Regions from separate parts of the Streptomyces sp. NPDC002125 genome, predicted to be linked through region 1. Evidence: riboswitches for the same ligand, from Rfam matches in the RefSeq annotation. Region 1 holds a riboswitch; the other holds the start of a gene.
What was found. A riboswitch is a leader RNA that binds a small molecule or an ion and turns the genes downstream of it on or off. The one in region 1 is predicted to bind thiamine pyrophosphate.
Positions count from the first base shown of each region.

Region 2: it holds a riboswitch for thiamine pyrophosphate, as region 1 does, so the genes downstream of both, ACWCQM_RS34070 (purine-cytosine permease family protein) here and thiO (glycine oxidase ThiO) in region 1, are expected to answer to the same signal.

Region 1 is NZ_JBSFDD010000010.1:41,984-50,661, forward strand. Features, by position in the region: gene pknB (Stk1 family PASTA domain-containing Ser/Thr kinase) at 1-1,377, opposite strand, end outside; gene ACWCQM_RS18960 (thiazole synthase) at 1,536-2,330, opposite strand; gene thiS (sulfur carrier protein ThiS) at 2,333-2,605, opposite strand; gene thiO (glycine oxidase ThiO) at 2,602-3,798, opposite strand; TPP riboswitch at 3,796-3,908, opposite strand; gene ACWCQM_RS18975 (hypothetical protein) at 3,960-4,301, shown strand; gene ACWCQM_RS18980 (NAD(P)/FAD-dependent oxidoreductase) at 4,331-5,563, shown strand; gene ACWCQM_RS18985 (Rv2175c family DNA-binding protein) at 5,632-5,997, shown strand; gene thiE (thiamine phosphate synthase) at 6,116-6,766, shown strand; gene metF (methylenetetrahydrofolate reductase [NAD(P)H]) at 6,967-7,884, shown strand; gene ACWCQM_RS19000 (hypothetical protein) at 7,935-8,678, shown strand, end outside.
Region 2 is NZ_JBSFDD010000029.1:81,835-90,512, forward strand. Features, by position in the region: partial or broken gene ACWCQM_RS34040 (helix-turn-helix domain-containing protein) at 1-3, shown strand, start outside; gene ACWCQM_RS34045 (SUKH-4 family immunity protein) at 70-687, shown strand; gene ACWCQM_RS34050 (esterase/lipase family protein) at 751-1,491, opposite strand; gene thiD (bifunctional hydroxymethylpyrimidine kinase/phosphomethylpyrimidine kinase) at 1,797-2,594, opposite strand; gene thiE (thiamine phosphate synthase) at 2,591-3,268, opposite strand; gene thiM (hydroxyethylthiazole kinase) at 3,265-4,074, opposite strand; gene ACWCQM_RS34070 (purine-cytosine permease family protein) at 4,138-5,544, opposite strand; TPP riboswitch at 5,535-5,629, opposite strand; gene ACWCQM_RS34075 (DJ-1/PfpI/YhbO family deglycase/protease) at 5,881-6,447, opposite strand; gene ACWCQM_RS34080 (DUF5709 domain-containing protein) at 6,583-7,044, opposite strand; gene ACWCQM_RS34085 (diacylglycerol kinase family protein) at 7,452-8,678, shown strand, end outside.

The DNA.
Region 1 (8,678 bases):
GCGCCGGGCGTCGCCGAGCGAGAGGCCCTCCACATCGGGGACCTTCACGATCTCGGGACCGCGCGAGACCACAAGCTTCACTGCGTCGTTCTTCCGGATGCGCTCACCCGAGCCGGGGTCACTGCTGATCACCGTGCCGCGCTTCACCGTGTCGCTGTAGGCGCGGTCGACGCCCTTCATGTCCAGACCGGCGTCCGAGAGGCGCTTCTCCGCGGCGCTCTGGGTCTGGCCCAGCAGCGAGGGGACCCGGGTGAACTGGCCCGAGTTGATGTACCAGACACCCGCACTGGTCCCCAGCACCAGCAGCACGGCGACCAGCGCCGCGTATATCCCGCGACGGCCGCCACCCGCGAAGGGCCTGCGGCGGACTCCGCCCTGCCGGGGCGGCAGAGCGGCGGGCATCTCCAGCCGACTGGTGTGATGAGCGGTGCCCTGGCCTGCGGGGATCACTCGGGGGATCACGCTCGTACGGTCCTCGGCGGCGTCGTGCGCCTCCGCGAGGGCCTGCGGGGGCACCGCGTCGAGCTGCTGCTCGCTGAGCGCGCTCCGGGCCTCCCGGGACAGGGCGAGGAGGGCCACCGCGTCGTGCGGACGCACCTCGGGATTGCGGGCGGTGGCCGTCGCGACCAGCTCGTCCAGCCCGACGGCCAGACCGGGAACGGCGGCGGACGGGGGTGGGACGTCCTCGTTGAGGTGCTGGTAGATGACCTGGGCCGCGTTGTCGCCGGTGTGCGGTTTGCCGCCGGTGAGCATCTCGTACAGCACGACACCGCAGGCGTACACGTCGGACCGGGTGTCGGCGGTGCCCTGCTCGATCTGCTCGGGGGCGAGGTAGGAGACCGTCCCGAGGAGCGAGCCGGTGGTGTCCGTGGCGGTGCCCACGGCGCGCACGAGACCGAAGTCGGCGACCTTCACCCGGCCGTCGTCCCCTATGAGGACGTTCTCCGGCTTCATGTCGCGGTGGACGAAGCCGGCGCGGTGAGCGGCGCCGAGCGCGGCGAGGACCGGCTCCAGGATGTCCAGCGCGGCCCGGGGCTGCAGGGCGCCGCGCTCGCGCAGCACGTCACGCAGGGTGCACCCCGCGACGTACTCCATCGCCAGGTAGACGTACGCCCCCTGGGCGCCCTGGTCGAAGACCCCCACCACATTGGGATGGGCGAGCCGGGCGACGGACTTCGCCTCGCGGATGAAGCGCTCGACGAACGAGGCGTCCGTCGCCAGCGCCGGGTGCATCACCTTGAGGGCGAGCACACGGTCGAGCCGGGTGTCCATGGCCCGGTAGACCGTGGCCATACCGCCGACGGCGATGCGCGCGTCGATGCGATAGCGGCCGTCGAGCAGCTGCCCGACAAGCGGGTCCTGAAGGGTCGTGTCCACGGGGCGAGTCTACGAGCTGCCACCGACACGGCGGGTCGGCCCGGGACTCCCCGGGGCCGTTCTGGAGCCGAGCCGTGACAGGGGCATGCACGTGTCGTGACCAGGAGGGGTTCCCCGGGGAGCGGGCCTCGGAAGGCCGGGCGCTCGGGATCCGGGCCTCAGAAGGCCGGGCGCTCGGGATCCAGCGCCGCGCGGCCCTCCGCCGGCGAGGACGCCTGTGCGAAATGGCGGCGCGGGATGCGCCCCGCCCGGTACGCCAGGCGCCCGCCGTCCACCGCGTGCCGCATCGCGGCGGCCATCAGCTCCGGCTCCTGCGCCCGGGTCACCGCCGAGGCGAGCATCACAGCGGCGCACCCCAGCTCCATCGCCAGCGCCGCGTCCGACGCGGTCCCCGCCCCGGCGTCCAGGATCACCGGGACCTCGGACTGCTCGACGATCAGCTGGAAGTTGTGCGGGTTGCGGATGCCCAGGCCGGAACCGATGGGGGAGCCGAGCGGCATGACCGCCGCGCACCCCACGTCCTGGAGCTTGCGGGCCAGGACCGGGTCGTCGTTGGTGTACGGCAGGACCGTGAAACCGTCGTCGACCAGGATCTCCGCGGCGTCCAGCAGCTCGATCGGGTCGGGCAGCAGGGTCCGCTCGTCGGCCACGACCTCCAGTTTGATCCAGTCGGTGCCCAGCGCCTCCCTCGCCAGCCGGGCGGTCAGCACCGCCTCCCCAGCGGTGAAACAGCCCGCGGTGTTCGGCAGGACCCGGATGGAGAGGCGCTCCAGGACGGAGAGCACCGAACCCCGCACGGTCGGGTCGAGCCGCCGCATCGCGACGGTGGTCAGCTCGGTGCCGGAGGCGATCAGGGAGCGTTCCAGCACGTCGAGGCTGGGTGCCCCGCCGGTGCCCATGATCAGCCGCGAGGAGAAGGAGGCGGGGCCGAGAGCGAAGAGGTCGTCGGACATGGTCAGCCTCCCTGGACCGCGGTGAGCACCTCGACGCGGTCGCCGTCCGCGAGCAGCGTGGCGGACCACTCGCCGCGCGGGACGACCGCCTCGTTGACCGCCGCCGCGACCCCGGAACGTGCCGCGGTCAGCGTTGCGACCAGGACGTCCAGCGCGGTCCCGGCGGGGATGTCGCGCCGTTCCCCGTTGACGGAGACGGAAACCGTGGTGGGGGAGCGATCGGTAACGGTGGAGGAAGTGGAACCGGACGCGGGGTCGGGCACGGGCTGGTTCATACGGGCTGCTCCTGCGGCGCGAGGGCTTCGGGGGACGCGATGCCGGACGAGTGGCCGAAACGGTTCGGCGCGAAGGGACGGCCGACCTCGGGCAGTTCGCCGGTGGTCAGCACATGGGCCATCACCTCGCCGGTCACGGGGGTCAGCAGCACACCGTTGCGGTGGTGGCCGGTGGCGAGGTGCAGCCCGGGCAGCGCCGTCGGACCCAGCAGCGGCGCGTTGTCGGGCGAGGCGGGCCGCAGACCGGCCCGGGTCTCGGTCAGTGGCAGCTCGGTGATGCCCGGCACCAGCTCGTGGGCGTCACGCAGCAGTTCGTAGACCCCGCCCGCCGTGACCGTGGTGTCCCAGCCCATCTCCTCGGTGGTCGCGCCGACCACCAGCTCACCGTTGGCACGCGGTACGAGATAGACCTGGCTGCCGCGCACCACGGCCCGCACCGTCCTGCTGAGGAAGGGGGCGTAGGCCGGCGGAACGGTCAGCCGGAGCACCTGCCCCTTGACCGGACGCACCGGCGGCACGACCGCCTCGGGAAGCCCCGCGAGCCGGCCGCTGAGGCTTCCTCCCGCCAGTACGACCTGGTCCGCCGCCAGCTCCGTACCGTCCGCGAGAACCGCCCCCGCCGCACGGCCGCCGGTCACGGACAGCCGCTGCACCCGGTCCCGGTGGAAGACCACCCCGGCCCGCTCGCACGCCGTGACCAGCGCGGAGGCCAGCCGTCTCGGGTCCACCTGGTGGTCGCCGTCGACCCGCAGCCCGCCGCGCACACCCGGGGCGAGCATCGGCTCCAGACGGCGGCACTCGCGGCCGTTGAGCCACTCCGACTCCAGCCCCGAACGCTGCTGCAGCGCGTGCAGCTCCCGCAGATGGGCCCGGTCGTCGGAGTCCAGGGCGACCGCGAGGGTGCCGCAGGCGCGGAAGCCGGTCTCCTGCCCGCTCGCCTCCTCCAGCTCGGCCACGAACGCCGGATACCGGGCCGCGGAGGCCAGATTGAGGCCGAGCAGCATCTGCTCGCCGTAGTGGAGCTCGGTGACGGCGGCGAGCATCCCGGCGGCGACCTGGGCGGCCCCGCCTCCCGGCTCCGGGTCCGCCAGCGCGGTGCGCAGACCGTGCTGGGCCGACCGCCAGGCGGTCACCAGCCCGATGATGCCGCCCCCCACGACCAGAACGTCCGAACCGTGTGCGGAGATACGCATGGGCGTCCAGCCCCTCCCTTCGCCGGCATGACCCGGATCAGGTTCGTACGGTCGGAGGCCGGCCAGCCTCCCTCTCAGCCCGGTACGTCCGGACTCCCGCGAGTGCCTTACGGTGGCCAGCCTAGACCCCACCACCCACAGGCAGTAAGGGAGCAGTACCCGTGGCCCGTTCGCTCGACGGACTCGTCCTCTCACCCGTCGCGGACCAGGCCCCCGGCCAGGTCGGCACCCGGACCCGCTTCACGTACCACGAGCGGGGCGGCCGGATCTGGGCCGACTACGCGGGCGGCGACGTCGTCCGCGGCCACCTCGTCGGCACCCGGGAGGCGGACGTGCTGGACTTCCGCTACGTCCAGTTGAAGCAGGACGGAACGACTTCTTCCGGGCACTGCGTCTCGACCGTCACGGACCTTCCCGACGGCCGGGTCCGCCTGGACGAGACGTGGGAGTGGGAGTCGCAGGAGGGCAGCGGGACGAGTGTGGTGGAGGAGCTCGCGGACTGACGGGGCATCAGGTGATTAGGGTGGGACGGGTGAGTGAGCAGACACAGGACCCGGCAGCGGGACGGCGGCCACGTGACGTCGTGATCGTGGGGGCCGGCATGGCCGGAGTGCAGACGGCCGTGGCCCTGCGCGAACAGGGCTTCACCGGCCCGGTCACCCTCATCGGCGCCGAACCGCACCAGCCCTACGACCGCCCGCCGCTGTCCAAGGCGGTCCTGCTCGGCAAGGCCGAGGACTCCGCGTTCGACGTCGACTTCGAGGCCCTGGACATCACGCTGCGCCTCGGCCTCGACGTGACCGGCCTGCGGGCCGACGCGCACGAACTGGACACCCCCGAGGGGCCCGTCGCCTACGACGCGCTCGTCCTCGCCACCGGGGCCGAACCCGTCGTACTGCCCGGTTCCGAGGGCGTGCCCGGAGTCCATCTGCTGCGCACCCTCGACGACGCCGCCAGGCTGCGGCCCGTCCTGGACCGGCAGCACGACGTGGTCGTCGTCGGAGCGGGCTGGATCGGCGCGGAGTTCGCCACCGCGGCCCGCGCCGCCGGCTGCGCGGTCACCGTCGTGGAGGCGGCGGACCGCCCCCTCGCGGGCACGATGCCCGCCGAGGTCGCCGCTCCGATGGCCGGCTGGTACGCCGAGAGCGGAACCGAACTCCTCACCGGAGCCCTGGTCTCACGCGTCGAACCGGGCGCCGTCCACCTGGCGGACGGCCGGGTGATCCCCGCGGGCGCGGTGGTGGTCGGCATCGGCGCACGGCCCGCCACGGGCTGGCTGGCGGACTCGGGCATCGCGCTCGGCCCGGACGGATCGGTCACCGCGGACAGCTCGCTGCGCACCTCGCTGCCCGACGTCCACGCGGTGGGCGACTGCGCGTCCTTCCCCTCCGCCCGCTACGGGACACGGCTGCTGGTGCACCACTGGGACAACGCCCTCCAGGGGCCCCGGACGGTCGCCGCCGCCCTCGCGGACGGTGTGGCCAGGACGTACGACCCCGTGCCCTACTTCTGGTCCGAGCAGTTCGGCCGCTTCGTGCAGTACGCCGGGCACCACGCCGACGCCGACACGCTGCTGTGGCGGGGCGACCCGGGTAACCCCGCCTGGACGGTCTGCTGGCTGCGCGAAGGGATCCTGGTCGCCGTGCTGGCCGTCAGCCGGCCGCGTGATCTGGCGCAGGGGCGCAAGCTCGTCGAGGCCGGCGCCCGGATCGATCCGGTGCGGGCCGCCGACTCCTCCGTCCCGCTGAAATTGTCGGCGCTCTAGCGCCGGACGCGGCCCCGTACGCCCGGCCCGGCTACCGGCTGTCGGTCCGGGATGGCACGCTTGTCCTTGTGACCGAGATTGACGCAAAGATCGATGCTCTCGTCCCCGCCTGGCTCCACCTTCCCGACATCGCGGAAATGCTCGATGTCGAGGTGACGCGCGTGCGGCAGCTGGTCAAGGAAGGCCAGCTCATCGCCGTACGACGTGGTGAGAACCGGACGCTCCAGGTGCCTGCCGCCTTCATCGACGGCAACAAGGTGGTCAAGGGCCTCGCAGGGACCCTGACGCTCCTGAGGGACGACGGCTACAACGACGAAGAGATGCTGGACTGGCTCTTCACCCCCGACCCGACCCTGCCCGGAACCCCGGCGCAGGCCCTGAGCGAGAATCGCGGTACGGAGGTGAAGCGCCGGGCCCAGGCGCTCGCCGTCTGACCGGACGACCGTGAGTGGAGTGCGGGCCCCGTGACACACGCGGCCCGCACTCCGCGTTACGGCACGGCCGTCCATCGACGTACCAGAGATCCATCGACGCACCGACGGGGGAATCACCATGTCCACGCCTCGCTCCCAGCTGTCCGGCGCCCGGCTCTACCTGTGCACCGATGCCCGCAAGCGGCAGGGTGATCTCCCCGAGTTCCTCGACGCGGTGCTGTCCAGTGGTGTGGACATCGTCCAGCTGCGCGACAAGGGCATGGAGGCGGCCGAGGAGCTCGAACACCTCGCGGTGTTCGCCGACGCCTGCAAGCGCCACGGCGCGCTCCTCGCGGTCAACGACCGGGCCGACGTCGCCCACGCCATCGGCTCCGACGTGCTGCATCTCGGCCAGGGCGACCTGCCCGTGCCCGCCGCCCGCGCCGTCATCGGCCAGGAGGCCCTGATCGGCCGGTCCACCCATGCCGAGTCCGAGGTCGACGCCGCCGTCGCCGAGGCGGGCGTCGACTACTTCTGCACGGGCCCCTGCTGGCCCACGCCGACCAAGCCCGGCCGGCACGCCCCCGGCCTCGGCCTCGTGCGCTACGCCGCCTCGCTCGGCACGGCGCGGCCGTGGTTCGCCATCGGCGGGATCGACGCCGGGAATTTGGACGAGGTGCTCGACGCCGGGGCCCGCCGCGTCGTCGTCGTGCGCGCCATCACGGAGGCACCGGATCCGGCAGCGGCGTCCGAGTCCCTCGCGCGGCGCATCCGGGCCCGTTCCCTCTGAAGCGGGCCGTACCGGCCGGGAGGGCCGGCGGAGAGGGCGCTCGGGGAAGAGTCGGGAACAGGGGCCGGCCAGGGGCCCTGGGCAGGTGTCCGAGGGGGGCGTCCGTGGAGGCTGTCCGAGGGGTGGACAAAATCCGCCTCATTCCGGTCAAATCGGTCCCTCTGGTTGGGGTACCGCCGGGCCCTGGTTAACCTCCGGGTATGGCCCTTGGTACACCTTCCACCAGGACGGATCACGCACGCACCGTGCGTGAGCTCCTCGCGACCGGCGAGATGTCGTACTCGTTCGAGTTCTGGGCGCCCAAGACGGAGAAGGGCGAGCGGAATCTCTGGAACGCGCTGCGCCGGGTCGAGGCGGTGGGACCGAGCTTCGTCTCCGTGACGTACGGGGCCGGTGGTTCGACCCGGGCCGGGACCGTGCGCGCGACCCAGCAGATCGCCGCGGACTCCACGCTCACCCCGGTCGCCCACCTCACCGCCGTCGACCACTCCGTGGCCGAGCTGCGCAACATGGTCGGGCAGTACGCCGACGCCGGCATCCGCAACATCCTCGCGGTGCGCGGAGACCCGCCGGGCGACCCGATGGGCGAGTGGATCGAGCACCCGCAGGGCGTGCGCTACGCGGCCGACCTCGTCCGGCTCATCAAGGAGGCCGGTGACTTCTGCGTCGGCGTCGCGGCCTTTCCCGAGATGCACCCCCGGTCCTCCGACTGGGACTCCGACATCGGTCATTTCGTCGACAAGTGCCGGGCCGGTGCCGACTACGCGATCACCCAGATGTTCTTCGATCCGGAGAGCTATCTCCAGATGCGTGACCGTGTGGTCGCCGCGGGTTGCGACACCCCGGTCATTCCCGAGGTGATGCCGCTCACCAGCGTGAAACAGCTGGAGAGATTCGCGCAGCTCAGCAACGCGTCGCTGCCTTCCTCACTGAAAGAACGCATCCTCGCCGCCAAGGCCGACCCGGCGGCTGTACGCTCCATTGGCATCGAGTTCGCCACGGAGTTCTGCGCGAAGCTGCTCTCCGAGGGTGTCCCGGGGCTGCACTTCATCACGCTCAACAACTCGACGGCGACACTCGAGATCTACGAGAATCTCGGACTGCACAAGCAGTCCTGACCGGCCGTACCCGCCACCAACCGGGGCGGTGGCCGCAGGAGGGGGCGGGCGTGGGCTGGACGGTCCTCTACATCGCATTCGGCATAGTGGCGCTGTGGCTGCTGGGCGAGGTGCTGCTGCAGTACAAGGCGCGCCTGCGCTGGCGTCTGCTCGCCTTCGCCGGCTTCCTCGGCGTGGTCCTCGGTGTGCTCATCCCGTCCGTGCTGGTGATCGCCGTCGGGGCGATCGCCTTCGCGACGGGGCAGACCTATGTGACGCTCTCCTTCCGGCGGGGCTTCTCGACGGGATGGGCCATAGGCGGCAGCCCCGGTGAGAGCCGCCGTCGCCGCGGGGGCGGCGACCAAGGCGCGCAGAAGCCCACCCTCGAGGTCTCCGATCTGGAGTACCAGGGCGCCCCCGAGGCGGAGACCACCCACTCGGCGGTCTACGAACCCCAGCCGATGCCGGACGACACCGGGCAGTACGGCATCTACAGCGACTCCTCCACGGGCAACGGCGGCGACCGCCAAGGCCAGCATGGGCACGACCAGCACGGGGAACCGCAGCCGCAGTACGCCGCCCACGACCCGTACGCCGGTTACGGGCAGCAGGCCCAGGACCCGTACGGCCAGGGCGGCTACCCGGCCCAGGACACCTATCAGGGCCAGGGCACCTACACCGGTCAGTACGACTACGGCACGGACCCGACGGGCTACCCCGCCTACTCCGACCCGTACATCGGCACCGGAGGAGCCGCGAGCACCGGGCAGTACGCCTCGTACGACAGCTACGGCAACGGCTACGACACCTACAGC
Region 2 (8,678 bases), on a different contig from region 1:
CGTTGCGGCGTCCGTTTCCATTCAAGGTCCCACGGCGCCCGTGCCGCCACACAGTTCGGAGTTCAGGCAGTGCTTTTCGACGTCACCCGCGACGGACTCGCAGGCATCTTCGGCAAGGCCCGGCTCATGGTCCTGCCCGGCGGTGCCTTTCCGCCCTCCACCGCGGACACCGAGGGCGCCCGCCTGCTCCAGACCGTCGGCGTCCCCGGCGGGACCGTCCTGCTGCGTGAGCCCGACGAGGAATCCGGGTGGCTGTCCCTCGTCAGGGACCTCGTCGACGTGGAGGACTTCGAGGACGCGCCGGAGGGCGCGGGTGAATGGCCCGTCATCGGCTGGCTGCTCAACGCCCATCTCGCCCTCGACCCCGGTTCCGGGCAGGTGTACGCCTTCGACCCCGACGAGGAGACCGCGCGGGAACTCCACTCGGACGTCTCCTCGCTCGTCCAGGTCGCCCTGCGGTTCCAGCGACTGCTCGACGAGTTCACCTTCGGTGGCGACGACGCCGACGAGGAAGCCGGGTTCGAGCGTCTGGAGCGTGAGGTCGGGCGCATCCGTCAGGAGACGGGCCGCGTCGACCCGCTTCCCTTCCAGGACGACGAGACCGTCTGGTCGGTCGTCGGCGACGAGATCGCCGCCGGTCAGCGCTTCAGGGGCGACAGCCCGGGAGCACGCTGGCTGTACGGGTGACCGGAGGCCGGACGCACCGAGACCCCGGGCCGCAGGGGCCCGGGGTCTCGGGGGCGCGCCGGTTCAGGAGGCGACGAAGCGGGCGATCTGGCCCAGCACGACCGTGTCGGCCAGGAAGCCGATGTGGGTCTGGCAGAGCACGTTGTTGTTCGTCGCGCCGGTCAGCCGGGTGCTGGTGTACGGGATGATGACGCCGTCGCAGGCCGAGTACCAGGTGGCGTACTTGGTGTCGCCCGGTGTCTCGTCGCCCGAGGTGATCTGGGAGATGAACGAGGAGCCCGGGTACATCTGCTGACAGGTCACGTAGACGAGACAGGCGCTCGCGAACGTGGTCCCGTGGTTGGCGCCGGCGATCGAGGCGAGGTGGCTCACGCTCGTGTTGCCGCCCAGCACCTTCAGGTAGTACTGGCTGACGAGGCCGCCCATCGAGTGGTTGACGATGGCGACCTTGCTCGCGCCCGTCCGCGCCTTCACGTTGTTCACGAAGGTCGCGAGGCCCTGCGCGTTGGTGACGTTGTTGCCGTACGAGTTGTACTCGTAGGCGAACAGGCTGGAGCTGGACCAGCCGTTGAGCTGGAAGACACTCATGCCGGTGACCCAGTTGGAGGCGTTCCCGGTGTAGCCGTGCACGAAGACGACCGGAGTGCTGGTCGACAGCGGCTGTACGGCCGCGGTGGAGGTGCCCGGGGAAGCCGAGGTCGCGGTGTCGGCCGCGCCGGCCGTCGTCGCTGAGGAGAAGAGGGTGAACGCGACCGTGACGGCCGCGAGAACGCCGAGAAGCCGGCGAGGGGAACGACGGCGCATGGAGCCCTCCAGACGAGGATGCGGGGATGCGGGTGCTTGACCCGACCAGAGTCGTGGGGCGGGGCGCGGGGGGCCATCGGTGAAATCACCAGTGTGCCCGGGGCCGTCAGGCGCCGGTGAGCCGTCGTCCGTCCCTCGGCGGGAGCCGGCGCAAGGCCCTGGCCGCGCACGCTCCGCCGCCGGTTGTCGGGCCGTGCCGTCGTCCGGGGCCTGGACCGCGAAGGCGCCCGGCGCGGTGGAGTCGTTCTCGACGGCGAGCAGGGGTTCTGCTGGCCGATCATCTGGGCGAGCCAGGCCTCCGAGCGTCAGTTCCGGCCGCGGATGCCCCAGCCGTGGTCCACCGGCCCGATGCCGGCGCCCAGTGCGAAACCCGCCGCGATCGCGGCGGTGACGTAGTCCTTCGCCCGGCGCACCGCGTCGGGGGCGGGGCGGCCCTGCGCCAGGCCCACCGCTACGGCCGACGCGAGGGTGCAGCCCGTGCCGTGGGTGTGGCGGTTGTCGTGGCGGGGGGCGCGCAGCCAGTGCTCCTCCGCGCCGTCCGTCAGCAGGTCCACCGCCTCGCCCGGCAGATGACCGCCCTTCACCAGCACCCAGCGCGGGCCGTAGGAGAGGAGTCGCGCCGCGGCCCGGCGCATCCCCGCCTCGTCCGTCACGACGATGCCGGTCAGCTGTGCGACCTCGTCGAGATTCGGCGTGGCCACGGTCGCGACCGGCAGGAGCTCGTTCCGTACGGCGTCCAGCGCCTCGTCGGCGAGCAGCTTGTCGCCGTGCTTGGAGACGCTCACGGGGTCCACGACGACGGGGGCCGCCGAGTCCGCCAGCAGCTCGGCGACCTCCGTGACCAGGGCGGGCGAGGCGAGCATCCCCGTCTTCACCGCCTGGACGCCGATGTCGTCGACCACGCTGCGGTACTGGGCGCGCACCGCCTCGACGGGGATCTCCCACGCACCCTGCACGCCCAGGGAGTTCTGGGCGGTGACGGCGGTGAGCACGCTCATCCCGTGGGCCCCGAGCGCCAGCATGGTCTTGAGGTCGGCCTGGATTCCGGCTCCTCCGCCGGAGTCCGATCCGGCGATGGTGAGTACGCGGGGCGGCGCGGTCATGCGCGGCTCTCCTCTCGTTCGTGGTTCCAGGCACCGGAGTACGCGCGTGCCGACGCGAGGGGGTCCTCGGCGGCGCAGATCCCTGAGACGACGGCGGCCCCCACCGCCCCGGCGGCCCGCAGGACCGGCAGGTCGGCCGGGGTGACCCCGCCGATGGCCACGGCGGGCAGCGCGCTGATCCGGGCCAGACGGGTGAAGCCCGCATGACCGAGCGCGGCGGGGGCGTCCGCCTTCGTACGGGTCGTGTGCAGCGCGCCGATGCCGACGTGGTCGACGCGTGCCGCGTCCTCGGCGGCGGCGCGCAGCTGCCCCGGGGTGGCGGCGCTCAGGCCCAGTACCGTGTGCTCCCCGATCAGTTCGCGTACGGCGGCCGGCGGCAGGTCCGACTGGCCGACGTGTACGCCCGTCACACGTGCGCCCGCCGCCCGGGCGGCGAGGAACACGTCCACCCGGTCGTTGACGATCAGCGCCACCCCTTCGGGCAGGACGGCCTCCACTTCCAGGACCGTACGCAGGAACTCCCGCCCCGCGGCGTACTTCTCCCGGACCTGCACGGCGGTGACGCCACCGGCCACGGCCAGGGCGACGGTCTCGGCCACGCTCCGGCCACGGGCCGCGCACTGCGCCGCGTCCGTGACGAGGTAGACCGACAGATCCACGGGGGTCCGGGTCATGAGAGCGCCGCCCTCGCGGTGAGCTCCGCCTCGTCGAGCGCGTCGAGGGCGTCCAGGAACGCGACGGCGAACCCGCCGGGCCCCGACGCGGTCCCCGCGGCGAGCTCGGCGGCGACCGTGTACGCGGTGGTGGCGGTCACCACCGCGGCGAAACGGTCCTCCTCGACGGCCGCGAAGGCCGCCATCACCGCCCCCAGCGCGCAGCCGCCCCCGGTCACCCGGGTCAGCAGGGCGTCGCCGTTGGCTGTCCGGGCATCGCGCACCCCGTCGGTGACGAAGTCCACGGGCCCGGAGACGGCGACCACCGAGCCCGCCGTACGCGCCAGTTCGCGCGCCGAGTCCTCGGCGGCCTCGACACTGTCGGACGCGTCCACACCGCGTCCGCCACCGCCCGCGCCCGCGAGCGCGACGATCTCGGAGGCGTTGCCCCGGATCACGGTCGGCCGCAGCTCCAGCAGTTCCCGTGCCAGTGCGGTCCGCACCGGCAGCGCGCCTGTCGCGACCGGGTCGAGGACCCACGGCGTACCCGCCGAGGCCGCCGCGTGCGCCGCCTCGGCCATGGCGACGCGCTGCTCCGCGTGCGGGGTGCCGAGATTGACGAGGACACCCGAGGCGATCCGGGCGAAGGGGCCGGCCTCCTCCGGGATGTCGACCATGGCAGGTGAAGCGCCCAGCGCCAGCAGGACGTTGGCGGTGAAGCCCGTGACCACCGTGTTGGTGAGGCACTGGACGAGCGGGGAGTCGGCCCGCACACGGGCGAGGGAGCGCGGGGCGAGGAAGGGGTGATCGGCGGATGTCGGGGGCATGCGTTGTCGCTCCGTCGGGGGAGAGGAGAGAGGACGAGGAGAAGGTGTTCGGCGGCCGTCAGGTCAGGCCCGCGCGCGGGCGCGCAGCCGCAGCGGCGCGTAGACGGCGAGCGCCACGAGGAAGGCCACGTAGTACGAGAGGTCGGCGCCGTGCAGAGCCGCCGCCACCGGGCCCACGTACAGGCTGGTGTCCATGAAGGGCACCGCCGCGGCGAAGGCGACGGCGAACGCCAGCAACGGGGGCCATCCCGGCTGCGGCCGCGCCGTCTCGGCGGCCAGGTCGACCGCCGCGCCGCCGCGTGCCCGGGCCCGTGCGAGCCAGTCCACGACGACGATCGCCACGAAACCGGGAATCCAGTAGCCGACGAACAGCAGCACGTTCTGGAAGCGGGCCGTGGTGTCGGCGGCGTGCATCCACAGCACCAGGGGGAAGCCGAGCACGGCGGCGAGGGCGGCGGCGGCCGGCCGGGGAATGCGGACTCCGACGGTCTGCAGGGCCAGGGAACCGCTGTAGTCGTTCATGGCGTTGCTGCACAGCGCGGCCAGGGCCACGGCCAGCAGCCCGAACGCGCCCAGCGCACCACCGCCCAGCAGTTCGTCGACGCCCGCAGCCGTCTGGTCGGTCAGCACCGAAGCGCCCCACAGACCGATCGCCTGGACGGCCACGAAGGACACCACGAGGCCGAGCAGCGTGCACCAGAACATGCGGGTACGGGAGGTGGTGCGGGGCAGATAGCGGCTGAAGTCGCTGGCGTACGGAGCCCAGGACAGCGACAGGCTCAGGGCGATGGTGCTGGTCAGGACGAACGCGCCCGCCTTGTCGGCGCCGTGCGCCGTACCGCTGCCGGCCACCGGGACGCCGTCGAGCAGCCGCCAGGCGATCAGGGCGAACGCGGTGGCGAGCACAAAGGTCATGATGATCTGGAGCCGGTGGATCGCCTCGTAGCCCAGGACGCCGAGAGCGCCCTGAGCCACCATCATGACCAGGACGCCGAGCCAGAAGGGCCAGCCGCACAGCCGCGCGAGCGCGTCCCCGCCGAACAGCCCGATCAGTGCGTCCCAGGCGACCGAGGACAGCCACTGCAGGACGCCGGGCACCGCCACGGTCCGCCCGAAGGCGAGCCTGGCCAGCGGAAGTTGACCGGCGCCGGTCAGGCTGCCCCAGGTGCCGAGGTAGGCGGTCGGCACCGCGCCGATCACGGTGCCCAGCACGACGGCGGTGAGCGCGGCCGTGAAGTCCAGTCCGAGGGCGATGCCGACGGTGCCGGTGAACACGCCGGTCATGGTCAGGTTGGGGGCGAACCACACGGTGAACAGGCGCCCCGCACCGCCGTAACGGTTGCTCTCGGGGACCGGCTCGATGCCGTGCGACTCGACACGGAGGTCGCCGGGGGCCGCCGGCATGCGGCCGTCGAAGACGGCCGGGCGGCTGTCGGCGGGCAGCCCGCCGGAAACATGCGTCAAAGGCATGGAGACATCCCTCCGCCAGTACGAACTGGTTCAGGTTCGACGGGTGTGATCTCAGCCCTCGGATGGGGCACCCCGTGTCCGGTACGACGAACAGACTAGCCCCATCCCTCCGGCACCCACGTCGCCGGGACCGGTACTCCGGGAGGAGCCGGGAGCGGGGCGGACCGCTCGACACCGGACGGTCAGGGGGCCGTCCGGCGTGTGTGAGGGGCCGTCCGGCCCGTGTGGGGGCAGCCGGAAGCCGGGGCGCCCGCGCGGCTGCGCCCCGGCCTTCGGATCCACGGCATCAGAGAGGGTGCCGACGGCACGGGCCACCGGCCGTCGCCGCGCACTTCCTCAGGAGCGGGCGGCGAGTGCCTTGTCGATCTCGCCGAGGAAGGCTTCCAGGTCGCCCGGATTGCGCGAGGTGATCAGCGTCCAGCCGCCCGCGCCGTCGGTCACCACCGGCTCGTCGGTCCACTCGCCGCCGGCGTTGCGGATGTCGGTGCGCAGCGAGGCGTACGAGGTCAGCCGCTTGCCGGGGACGACACCCGCTTCGACCAGGGCCCAGGGACCGTGGCAGATGGCCGCCACCGGGCGTCCGGACTCCGTGAAGGAGCGGATGATCCCGCTCGCGCCGTCCTGGAGACGCAGGGTGTCGGCGTTCAGGGTGCCGCCCGGGACGAGCAGCAGATCGTAGTCGCCGGGGACGGCGTCGGCCAGGGTGAGGTCGGGGCGGACCGTCTTGCCGGGATCCTTGTCACCGACCAGCGTGACGATGTCGTCCGTCGAAACCGCCGCGACGTCCACCTGGGCTCCCGCCCCGCGGAGGTGTTCGACCGGCACCACCAGCTCGTCCTGCTCCACGCCGTAGTTGGTGACCACGGCCAGCACCTTCCGGTTCTTCACGTCGTTGTCGGTCATCGCCTGTCACCTTTCCTCCGGGGGCCACCGGGTCGTGGCCCGCGTCCGTGACGTTCCCCTGATCAGCGGGTATATGCATCCGGCGCACCGGACGCGCAGGTCAGGGGCGCCCGGAGCTCGGCCGCAGGGCCCGGGTCAGGACCCGGTCCCGTCCTCCTGGATGTGCACCGCAGCCTCCTCTGCGGAGGCCGCGCCCCCGTCGATGCCCACGTCACGGCCCAGCACCCTGTTGTTGCGGGCGGCGAGAGAGTCCTCGGCCGCCGCGACGCGTCCGGCTCGTTCGTCCCCCGCGTCGTCCTCCTCCGGGCCGTTGTCCTCGGGCTCGTCCTCGGTCCGGTCCGCGAGGAAGGGATCCTCCTCGGGCCGCTCCTGCGCGAGGCGCTGGTCGAGGGACTCGCCCTCGCGCTGCTCCTCACCGGTCGTGCCGTACTTCGACACGCCGAGGGGCTTCTCCGGCGGGGAGTACCCCGTGTCCAGCATGTCGTCGAGACCGGGCTCGTCGATCACGTTCTCCGGATCGAGTTCGTCCGTCGGCCGGTTGTCCGCGTCCGATCCTTCCGGCTGGTAGACGTCGTCTCCGCGTCCTGCGTCCGACACCGGCTGCTCCTTCCGTCGAGGTATGCCGCATACGCCGTCGCCCGTACTCCCGGGTCGTACGGCGTCGCCGCTCTCCTGCCCACCCGAGCCCGGGTCATTGATCCGGACCGGCCGGATTTCGCCCGTGCTCATTCCGCTCGTCCGCCGCGCACGCTCCGTCGCCCGCAGGCGGGGAGCCGGGCAGACGGCCTGGTCAGACCGGTGCGGGCCGCCACCGGTCGGCCCCGGCAGCTTATGACCGATATCCGGCCGGTGCGACCGGGCGACGACGGCCGCCGCGGCGAGGAGGCGCGGAGGCGGTGCGCGGCGACAGGTCTGCCCGCGCGCAGAGGGGGCAGACGGCGAACGCCGGGGCGGGCCGCCCCGGTCCCACTCGCGGCCGAGACCGCAGGAACGAGGGGAACGCCATGCCCACCGGCATACCGGAAAGACGCACAGCCCTCCCCGGGGCACCCGAAGTGGTGCTGCCTCACGGCTCCGCCGAGCCGCACGAAGCGGAAGCCTCTCGCCCCACGGCGGAAGCCTCTCGCCCCGCACCCGGGACAGCCGGGGGCATGGGGCGAGCTGCCGGAATCATCGCCTCGGCGGCGACGTGCCAGGCGGCGTTGATGGTCGGCCTCGGCCTCCTCGTCACCGGGCCCGGGGCCCATGTGTGGCCCATGACGTCCGAGGACGCGGTCGCGCGGACCCTGGAGCGAGCACGCACCGGCACCCTCGACACGCTCTCCCTCGTCGTGTCCGAGGCGGGCAACACGGCCACCGTCGTCGCCGGCACCCTCCTCAGCTGTCTCGTGCTCCTCGTGGTCCCGAGGCTGCCCCGGTGGAGGGAAGCGGTCTTCCTCGCCGTCGCCGTGTCGCTCCAGTCCCTGGTCTTCCTGCTCATCACCGAGGCCGTGGACCGCACCCGGCCCGACGTCGAGCGCCTCGACGCCTCGCCCCCCACCTCCAGCTACACCTCAGGCCACACCGGCGCGGCGACGGCGCTCTACGCCGGTCTCGCCGTCCTGGTCCTGCGCCGGGCCAAGGGGCCGTGGCGCCGGCCCGTGGCCGTACTGCTGCTGATCGTGCCGGTCCTGGTGGGGATCGCCAGGGCCTACCGGGGGATGCACCATCCGACGGACATCGCGGGAGGCCTGCTCAACGGCGGGCTGTCCCTGCTGATCGTCGGCAGGGCCCTCCTGGCGGGCCCGCACGTGCCCGCGCCCGCCCCGTCCGGTGAGGCGCCGCTCACGGGGCCCGCAGCCGAAGCGCCGCAGGGCGAGGCGCCCGGCCGTACCGCGGTGGTCTTCAACCCCACCGTCACCGACGAGAGCGACCGCGCCGCCCTGCGCGAGGTCCTGGAGCGTCACGGCCACCGGGCCGCGGAGTTCCTCCCGACCACGGCCGACGACCCGGGCGCGGGCCAGGCGGCCGGCGCGGTACGCGCGGGGGCCACACTGCTTGTCGTCTGCGGCGGCGACGGGACGGTGCGGGCGGTCTCCGAGGCCCTGGCCGGCACCGGCGTACCGCTCGTGGTGGTGCCCTGCGGCACGGGCAACCTCCTCGCCCGCAACCTGGGCCTGCCGGTCAAGCCCGCCGAGGCGCTGGCCGCCGCGCTGGGCGGAGCCCCGCGCCGGATCGACCTCGGCCTGATC